DNA from 3 places in the Ureibacillus chungkukjangi genome. Region 1 is predicted to be linked to each of the others. Evidence: riboswitches for the same ligand, from Rfam matches in the RefSeq annotation. Region 1 holds a riboswitch; each other region holds the start of a gene.
What was found. Region 1 has a riboswitch for S-adenosylmethionine ahead of LG296_RS14645 (methionine ABC transporter ATP-binding protein). Riboswitches for the same ligand answer to the same signal wherever they lie in the genome.
Positions count from the first base shown of each region.

Region 2: another riboswitch for S-adenosylmethionine. It lies ahead of metK (methionine adenosyltransferase); the one in region 1 lies ahead of LG296_RS14645 (methionine ABC transporter ATP-binding protein).
Region 3: another riboswitch for S-adenosylmethionine. It lies ahead of metA (homoserine O-succinyltransferase); the one in region 1 lies ahead of LG296_RS14645 (methionine ABC transporter ATP-binding protein).

Region 1 is NZ_CP085009.1:2,947,429-2,950,715, reverse strand. It holds gene LG296_RS14665 (arsenate reductase family protein) at 1-130, shown strand, start outside; gene gcvH (glycine cleavage system protein GcvH) at 212-592, shown strand; gene LG296_RS14655 (toprim domain-containing protein) at 742-1,185, shown strand; gene LG296_RS14650 (thioredoxin family protein) at 1,229-1,534, shown strand; SAM riboswitch class I at 1,592-1,698, shown strand; gene LG296_RS14645 (methionine ABC transporter ATP-binding protein) at 1,875-2,900, shown strand; gene LG296_RS14640 (methionine ABC transporter permease) at 2,893-3,287, shown strand, end outside.
Region 2 is NZ_CP085009.1:2,816,246-2,819,532, forward strand. It holds gene LG296_RS13860 (hypothetical protein) at 1-92, shown strand, start outside; gene metK (methionine adenosyltransferase) at 165-1,361, opposite strand; SAM riboswitch class I at 1,815-1,928, opposite strand; gene pckA (phosphoenolpyruvate carboxykinase (ATP)) at 2,127-3,287, shown strand, end outside.
Region 3 is NZ_CP085009.1:2,015,714-2,019,000, forward strand. It holds gene metA (homoserine O-succinyltransferase) at 350-1,288, opposite strand; SAM riboswitch class I at 1,391-1,500, opposite strand; gene LG296_RS10005 (hypothetical protein) at 1,598-2,365, opposite strand; gene LG296_RS10010 (ATP-binding protein) at 2,375-3,287, opposite strand, start outside.

The sequences.
Region 1 (3,287 bases):
TATGTCAGAGGATGAACAGCTAGAATTACTTGCTTCTGACGGTATGCTGATTAAAAGACCAATCGTTACAGATGGTGAAAAAGTTACTTTAGGATTTAAAGAAACTGACTTCACTGAATCTTGGAAATAAAGCATTACTCTATCTTGTTTTTAATTATAAAATATGTCAAACTTATTATGTATGAATTACATATATTTGGAGGGGTTTTGAGTGAGCACACCGAAAGATTTACGTTACTCTAAAGAACACGAATGGGTTAAAGTTGAAGATGGTAAAGTTCGCATTGGAATTACGCACTTTGCACAATCTGAGCTTGGCGATATTGTTTTCGTTGAACTACCACAGGTTGGCGACGAAGTTCAGTTAAACGCACCATTCGGTAGTGTTGAATCTGTAAAAACAGTTTCAGAACTATATGCACCAGTGTCAGGTAAGGTTGTTGAAATCAATAGTGAACTTGAAGATAGTCCAGAATTTGTAAATGAATCACCTTATGATCAGGCTTGGATGATTGTTATTGAGCCAACAGATCTTTCAGAAGTGGAAGCTTTATTAACTCCTGAGCAATATGATGAATTAATTGACGCATAATATGAATATGATATAGAAAGAAAAACGCCAGAAAATCACTGGCGTTTTTTTTACAATATAAATATAATAAGTAACCATACCTTTTATTTCACTGATATTTTTAAGACTTTCTTACAAATTCAGTGGGAAAAGACATCGGATTTCGCTTTATGAAAACCGTGCTTTTCAATCATTATCCTTATGCATATTTGAAGACGTTATTTAGCTGTGTAACTACAAATCGTGGGGTGAAGCAAATGATAGTTGATAAGTGTATAATTGTTGAAGGTCGATCGGATAAGTTAAACATCGCACCAATTTTTGCTGAGGATGTTAAAATTATTTGTACAAATGGAACAATTAGTGAGGATGCTCTCCTGGATCTTCTAGAGCCATTTGAAGAATGTAAACTCTATACGTTATTCGATGCGGATAATTCAGGTGAAAAGTTGAGAAAGCTAACGAAAAGAATCTATTCTGAGGCTGTTCATCTTTTCATACCTCGAACATATATCGAAGTGGCAAATGCGCCTAAGAAAGTTTTAGCTAATTTGTTAAGCGATGCTAAATTCTCTGTGCATAAGCAGTATTTATCTTCGACACTTGAAATGTAAATAGATGTTTTTATTACCTAAACAAAGAAGTAGGATGATGATTATGAGAGAATGGACAATTGAAAATTGGAAGCAACAAAAGGAGCAAAATGGCTTAGTTGCTTTTTATTTATATACGCCTATGTGTGGAACTTGTGCTGTTGCATCGAAAATGATGGATGTGATTGAAAATCTTTTACCAGACTTGCCGTTAGGAAAAGCCAATATTAATTTCTTAGAAAACTTAGCGATGGATTATCAAATTGAAAGTGTACCATGCTTACTAATTAGCGAAAATGGGAATGTCGAAAAATTGTATGCTTTCCAATCTGTACCATTCCTATATGATAAGTTGAAAAAAAGTAGTTGACTAGAAACAATCTAACATGGTAAAGTAACATCCATAATCTAAAACTTAATATCGTAACTCTTATAAAGAGCGGTGGAGGGAAGTGCCCTATGAAGCCCGGCAACCATCACAGTAATGTGAAAAGGTGCCAAGTCACGCGAAGTGGATACTTTGGAAGATAAGAGAACGGTAACGTAAATATATATTTACGTCCCCTTCTACTTGTCTGTGTAGAAGGGGATTTTTGTTTTTTTATAAATTACTAGATTCACATCTCACACTTGCCAAATGGGGACAATTGAAGCACTTAAACTCACTAATAAGAATACATAGTTACGATTCGCTATAAGGAGTCTCGCATATGATTGAACTAAAAGATATATCGAAAATATATAAAACAAAAAATGGAGAAATAACAGCTGTTAAAGATGTTAATTTAACCATTAACAAAGGTGAAATATACGGAATTATTGGTTATAGTGGTGCCGGTAAAAGTACGATGATTCGCTTGTTAAACGGCTTGGAGAAGCCTTCTACTGGTACGGTAGAAGTAGGTGGACATCAAATTTCATCGATTTCTGGTACAAAGCTGCGTCAAGCACGCCAAAAAATCAGTATGATCTTCCAGCATTTCAACCTTTTATGGTCTCGTACAGTTGCTGATAACATTTCTTTTCCTTTAGAGATTGCAGGTGTTTCAAAGGCTGAGCGTTCAAAAAGAGTAAAGGAATTAATCGACTTAGTTGGTTTGACAGGCAGAGAAAATGCTTACCCATCTCAGCTGTCTGGCGGTCAAAAGCAGCGCGTTGGAATTGCAAGAGCACTTGCTAATAACCCAGAAGTATTACTTTGCGATGAAGCAACAAGTGCACTAGATCCTGAAACAACGGACGCTATTTTAGAATTATTGCTTGATATAAATAAGCGTTTAGGTCTGACGATTGTTCTGATTACACATGAAATGCACGTTATTCGCAAAATCTGTCATCGCGTGGCAGTTATGGAAGCAGGACGAGTTGTAGAATCTGGCGATGTGCTTCACGTATTCCAAAATCCACAGGCTGAAATTACAAAGAATTTTGTAATGCAGGTTTCTGGAACGAAAGAATCAAAAGAATCAATCGAGCAAATTCTTGTCAATTATCCTACTGGGAAGATCGTTAAGCTAACGTTTATTGGCAACAAAACAGAGCAACCGGTAATCTCCCAAATCATTAAAGAATTTGATGTTGAAGTAAATATCGTGCACGGAAATATCACACAAACTACAAGTGGCCCATATGGAACATTAATTGTACAAATAGATGGTAAACCAAATCAGGTGGAAGAAGCATTTAAGCTTTTAGAAACAAGAGAAATCCAAGCGGAGGTGATTGACCATGTTTAATCAATTATTTCCGAATGTAGATTGGGTAAAAATGTGGGAGGCCACATACGAAACAATATATATGACGGTTATCTCAACAGGAGTAACCTTTATTCTAGGACTAGTAATAGGGATTTTACTATTCCTGACAAGCCCAAACCAAATTTGGGCAAATAAAGTGGTGAATTTTTTAACAGGATCACTTGTTAATATTTTTAGATCGATTCCATTTATCGTATTGATCATACTTTTAATTCCTTTCACGAAATTCCTTGTAGGAACAATTCGTGGAGTTGAAGCGGCTTTACCGGCATTAATTATTGGCGCAGCACCGTTTTACGCTCGCTTAGTGTTAATTGCTTTAAGAGAGATTGATAAAGGTGTAATTGAAGCAGCTCGTTCAATGGG
Region 2 (3,287 bases), 130 kb from region 1:
AAGCAACAGGTGCAGTAGACTCCTCCATAAAAAGCAATATCTACAACAAAACTCAATTTTATAACATCCCCTTAGAACAGGATTTCCCTTGAAATGAAAACAGGTAGAGCGCAACTAGGCTCTACCTATTTATATCTATTCCCCTGCAAGGATTGATGTTAGTATTATAGACCTGCTTTGTCTTTTAAAAGGCTAGCAATATCTGTATTTTCCCAAGGTACATCTAAGTCCGTACGACCAAAGTGTCCATAGGCTGCTGTTTGCTTGTAAATTGGTCTACGTAAATCCAGCATTTTAATAATGCCTGCAGGACGTAAGTCGAATAATTCACTTACCCATTCTACTAATTGCTCTTCTTTCACAATTCCAGTTCCAAATGTATCAATTGAAATAGAAACTGGACGAGCAACGCCAATAGCATAAGCTAATTGTACTTCTGCACGTTCAGCTAAACCTGCTGCTACAATATTTTTTGCTACATATCTTGCCGCATATGCTGCAGAGCGGTCAACTTTTGTTGCATCCTTACCCGAAAAAGCACCGCCACCATGACGAGCATAACCACCGTAAGTATCAACAATAATTTTACGGCCAGTTAAGCCGGCATCTCCTTTAGGCCCACCGATAACAAAACGGCCAGTTGGGTTGATAAAGTATTTAGTACCCGCATCAATTAATTCTTCAGGAACCACTACGTTAATAACCTTTTCTTTAATATCTTCTTGAATTTGTTCTAAAGTTACTTCTTCATCATGCTGTGTTGAGATAACAATAGTATCTACACGAACTGGTCTGTTTTGTTCATCATACTCAACTGTTACTTGAGTTTTTCCATCTGGACGTAGGTACGTAAGCTCTTCAGATTTTCTTACCTCTGTTAAGCGTCGAGCTAATCGATGTGCAAGGCTGATTGGTAAAGGCATAAGCTCTGGTGTTTCATTACATGCAAAACCAAACATTAAACCTTGGTCTCCTGCCCCAATTGCTTCGATATCTGCATCAGTCATTGAACCTTCACGAGCTTCTAAAGCTTGGTCAACACCTAAGGCTATATCTGCTGATTGTTCACCAATGGCAACTAGTACGGCAAGGTTTTCTGCATCGAAACCATATTTTCCGCGAGTGTAGCCAATCTCAGCTACTGTATCGCGAACAATACCTTTAATATCTACATAAGTAGATGTTGTAATTTCACCTGCTACAAGTACTAAACCTGTTGTTACAGTAGTTTCACAAGCTACACGTGCATTTGGATCTTCTCTTAAAATTGCATCTAAAATTGCATCAGAAATTTGGTCACAAATTTTGTCTGGGTGCCCTTCTGTCACACTTTCTGATGTAAACAGTCGACGATTTGTCATTTCGTTTCCTCCTAAGTTTATAGCGAGATAATTTCTCGTTTTTGATACGGTACTCATTATCCATGTTAAACCCGTTCTACTAGATCGGTATTCCTGCCGTTACCTTTTAACTTGCCCATTTTTTCCCACTTTTTAAAATTTAATTAGGAAAATTTGAATTATTGTTTTATTATTATGTATAAAACAGTAATGGAACAATTTTTAGCCTAACAGTTGTCACTGTAATTAATCTTAGTTATTTAGTAAAGACTAAGTACAGGACTTATTTAAACTACATTCTAAAATGTATAGACGATCTCTTCACAAATACATGGATTTAGAAAGGCTCAGATAAAAATAGAAAGAAATGCTATACTATCCTTATCATTCTGTTCTAATTAGAAAAAAAAATTCCTCCACTCATTGTTAAGTACATGAGTAAAAGGAATTGTGGTTTCATGACATTACCTTTCACTCTTATCGTTCAAGGGTATTCCCTTGCATCAGGTTGGCACCATCGCGTTAAATGAATAACGCAGGTTGCCGGGTTTCATAGGGCCTTGACCCTCCACCAACTCGGGATAAGAGTATCCGTTCAAGAGTAAATCTTACGGAAAGTAGATTCACTTGTCAATCGTTTTTGAATAATTCTATTAAAGTTTAAAAATTTAAAAATAAATGTTGGATTAGTATAGACTAATTAATTCAATGTGTTATACTAATTTTTGAAAATAATCAAACCTCCCACCATTTTGGGAATTCTATAAAAAGGATGGTATTTAATCGATGAATTCAGTAGAAATTGCTAATGAGCTGAAGGAATTATTAAACGGCGAAAATATTAAAGTTCAATTATCCGTACCACAATTAGTGGAAAAAGCTACAGAACGTGGAGAAGCTACATTAACTGTTGATGGTGCCATAAGTGCTGAAACAGGCAAATATACTGGTCGTTCTCCTAAAGATAAATATATCGTAGAAGAAGAAAGCACAAAAGATAAAATCGACTGGGGTAATGTTAACCGTCCGATTTCTGCTGAAGTGTTTGATAATCTATATGTAAAAGTTGTCAACTATTTAAAAGAAAAAGATGAGCTTTTTGTATTCAAAGGATATGCTGGTGCTGACAAAGACTCTCAGCTGCAAATCCAAGTTATTAACGAATATGCATGGCATAATCTTTTCTGTCATCAATTATTCATCCGTCCAACTGAAGCAGAATTACCTATTCATAATGCTGAATTTACAATTGTATCAGCACCAAACTTTAAAGCAGATCCAGCAGTTGATGGAACAGCCTCTGAAACATTTATCATCGTATCATTAGAAAAGAAAATTATTTTAATCGGTGGTACCGAATATGCTGGCGAAATGAAAAAATCTATCTTCGGAATTATGAACTATCTACTTCCTGAAAATGATATTTTCTCTATGCACTGTTCTGCAAACGTAGGTGAAGCAGGAGATGTTGCATTATTCTTCGGATTATCTGGTACTGGTAAAACAACTTTATCGGCAGATAGCAACCGCAAACTAATCGGTGACGATGAGCATGGTTGGTCAGATAATGGTGTATTCAACATTGAGGGTGGATGCTATGCAAAAACTATCAACCTTTCTGCTGAAAAAGAACCAGAAATTTATAATGCAATTCGTTTTGGTACAGTATTAGAAAACGTAGTAGTAGATTCAAAATCTCGTATTCCTAACTACGATGATAGTACTTTAACTGAAAATACGCGTGCTGCTTACCCAATTAACTTTATCGATAATATTGTTATGCCTTCTGTTGCAGGTCATCCAAAAACTATCGTATTTTTAACTGCTGATGCTTTTGGTGTGTTACCTCCAATCAGTAGATTAACAAAAGAACAAGCGATGTACCACTTCTTAAGTGGCTTTACTTCAAAATTAGCAGGTACAGAGCGTGGAGTTACTTCTCCAGAG
Region 3 (3,287 bases), 930 kb from region 1:
TAGCCTTCGATTACTTGATAAAACTTTATTTCATTTTCGTTATGAAAGACACTATTATTCGTTTACTTGATAAAACTGTCTTTCATCTTGCTTATGAAAGCCACTATCATTGTTTACTTAATAAAACTGTCTTTCATCTTGCTTATGAAAGACACTAATCCTTGTTCACTCGATAAAACTGTATTTCATCATGCTTATGAAAGACACTAGTCTTTGTTTACTTAATAAAAGTGTCTTTCAGCTTTGTTATGAAAGACACTTTTCTTCATTTACTTGATTAAACTGTCTATCAGCTTATATAAATTTACAAATTAAAAAGCCATGTGTCTTTTCACATGGCTCCCCTAAATTAAATATGGAATTCAATTGTATCCTCAATATAATGCCATTCGAATGGTGTTTCTTGGTATACGTAGTAGTTTAACCAATTGTAGAACAGCAGGTAGGAATGGGCACGCCAAGTGTTTTTAGGCGATTTCTTTGGATCATTATCCGGGAAGTAGTTGACCGGGATATCTACTGGGTCGCCTTTTTCCACGTCTCGAATATATTCATCTGCCAAAGTTGTTGCGTCATACTCTAAATGTCCAGTAATCATAATATGCTTCGTATCCTTGGACTGGACAATAAATGGACCGGCTTCCTCAGAATAGCTTAGTAATCGTAAATCCGGATGATTTTGAACTTCCTCTAAGGAAACAGAAGTGTGACGTGAATGTGGTGCTACATACTCATCGCTAAATCCGCGCACTAAGTCTACCGTTAAATCCGTAATAACATGAGAGTATACACCTGAGCATTTCTTTGGCAGCTCAAACTTTCCAATATTGAAATGTTTATAAAGAGCGGCCTGTGCTCCCCAACAAATATACATACATGAAGTGACATTCAGCTTAGCCCAGTCCATAATTTCAGAAATCTCTTCCCAATAGCTTACATCTTCAAAATCCATGCGTTCCACTGGAGCACCTGTAATAATCATTCCATCGAAACGGCGATGCTTGATTTCATGAAATGTCTTGTAAAATGTATCTAAATGTGATTTTGATACATTTCTTGATGCATATGTAGCGGTGTTTAAAAAGGTTACATTGGTTTGTAATGGCGTATTCCCTAATAAGCGTAATAACTGTAGCTCCGTTTTCTCTTTTTCAGGCATTAAGTTACACACCAAAATATTTAAAGGTCGAATTTGTTGCGTGCTTGCACGGTCTTCTTCCATTACGAAGATTTTCTCTTTACGTAATATTTCTCCTACAGGTAAATTCTTTTGTATATTGATAGGCATTAATATTCCCCCATTTCTTTACATGCCAAATTCACTCTATTTTGGACAATAAAAAACCTCTCATTCCAGCGTGAGAATGAGAGGGTATAATCGATACGCGCACTCTTATCTCCCAAGACAAATATGCCTTGCTGGAATTAGCACCTTTCTAACGATGTTAGAGGTTGCTGAAGCTTCATCGGGCCATTTCCCTCTGCTTCTCTTGATAAGATAGATGAAATTAAACTAATACTAACATGGATTATAAATATTTGCAATATTCGATATTTCTATTAATTTGAATTTAAAATATATAATCGAAATCACTTGCTATTTCTGAGCTAATTTATCACGCCAGGTTGATTTTTCATTTTCCCCAATGAGCTGCTCCAGTTGCTCGTCCCATTTATCCAATAATGTATTCCAAACACGTGAAGTAAACAAATCCTTCTCTACCTCATACAGCAAAAATTCGATACAGGGTACGTCATTTACCTGAACATCCTCGACTGAATCAATCGAAGTGATGAAGAGCTTGTTTTCCTCAGTGTCATCATTATCTTCATTGATGGCTTGTAGCTCTTGAATCACTAATTTATCTTCTAATGTAGGCTCATTTTGCTGAATCTGATATCGGAAAATTTGCTCCGGAAAGTCCTCAAATTCAAGCACCTCCTCAAGATCGCCATTTAAAAAACTATTATGTGTCGGGCTGTATAAAAGCTCCGTTGCGGTTTCATCCTGTTCTTCTTCAAAGACGCCATTGGCAAATTGCTTCTGCCCTTTCTCCGTTAGCTGATAAAAGGATTCAACTTTTGCAATCAATCCTGTTTTTTGCATTTTAGATAATAAATCTTCTACAAAAAGCTGCTCTACAAGGAGAATTTCACTGATTTGCTCGGCACTTTCAAATTGAGTATCCTTCAATGATAGAAACAGCATCTTCATAAGAATATCCATTTTTGTACGAACAACGGGCTTATACGTAACATTTAAAGTATGAACAGGAACACACCAAGTGTCAGCTTGGAGGATGGATGCTTTTGAATTTTTTGTAAGCTCTGACTCAAGTGATTGTTGCAAGGATTGTATTTCCATAGCTCCTCCTTATGAAATAAAGCTTTCAATTGTATTTCGATAACCCTCTTGAGATTTCACTGTATTTAACAACGTTTTATACATTTTACGAGTTTCTTCTTTTTTCGGACGGTTGACGAACATTTCTGTACTACCGATTAATACCAATAATTCTCTTGCACGAGATAAGGCAACGTTTAAGCGACGATAATCCTTGGCAAACCCAATATCCCCGTGTTTGTTGTCATTATTCCGGACCATGCTTACCAATATCACGTCCATCTCCATCCCCTGGAATTTATCGACTGAACCAGTTCGGATATGTAGATGCGGCAGACTTAGCTCCTGTTCAATAAGTCGGTTAATGCGTTTGACCTGTGCTGCATAGAAGCTAATCACTCCAACAGATTTTAATTCGTCTTGTAGGATTAGTCCTTCAGCTTTAGCTTTTGCCGTAGCCTCATTTAAATCAAGTAACATATTTCGAATAACATTGATTTCGGACTCATTTAGTAAACTAGAGCCACCCTTCATGCGCTCCTCAAAGAATTCCTGTTTGTTCGGGATGTCCACCCATAGCAGGTGTTCATTTCGATTAATGAATGAACTCTGTAATTTGTGATCGCGTAAAGCATCTGAATCAGGAAGACCACATTGTAATGAATCATTTTCATATTCATAGAATGGGGAAATTGTTTTCATGATGTTTTCATGCATACGGTATTGAATCGCCAGCATTTTCTTATTAGAAGCTGGAAGATTTTTGTATAAGCGTTCAAATAGAGATTCCTCAAGAAGCTTTTCTAATTCGCGTTTCTCCTCAAAGGTATCGCTTTCCTTAATAACCGTTTCCAGTGTTTCTTCGAAGGTATCATCACCTATTAATGGAGGAAGCTGATGATGGTCCCCAACAAGTACAACTTTTTTTCCTTTAAGCATTGGT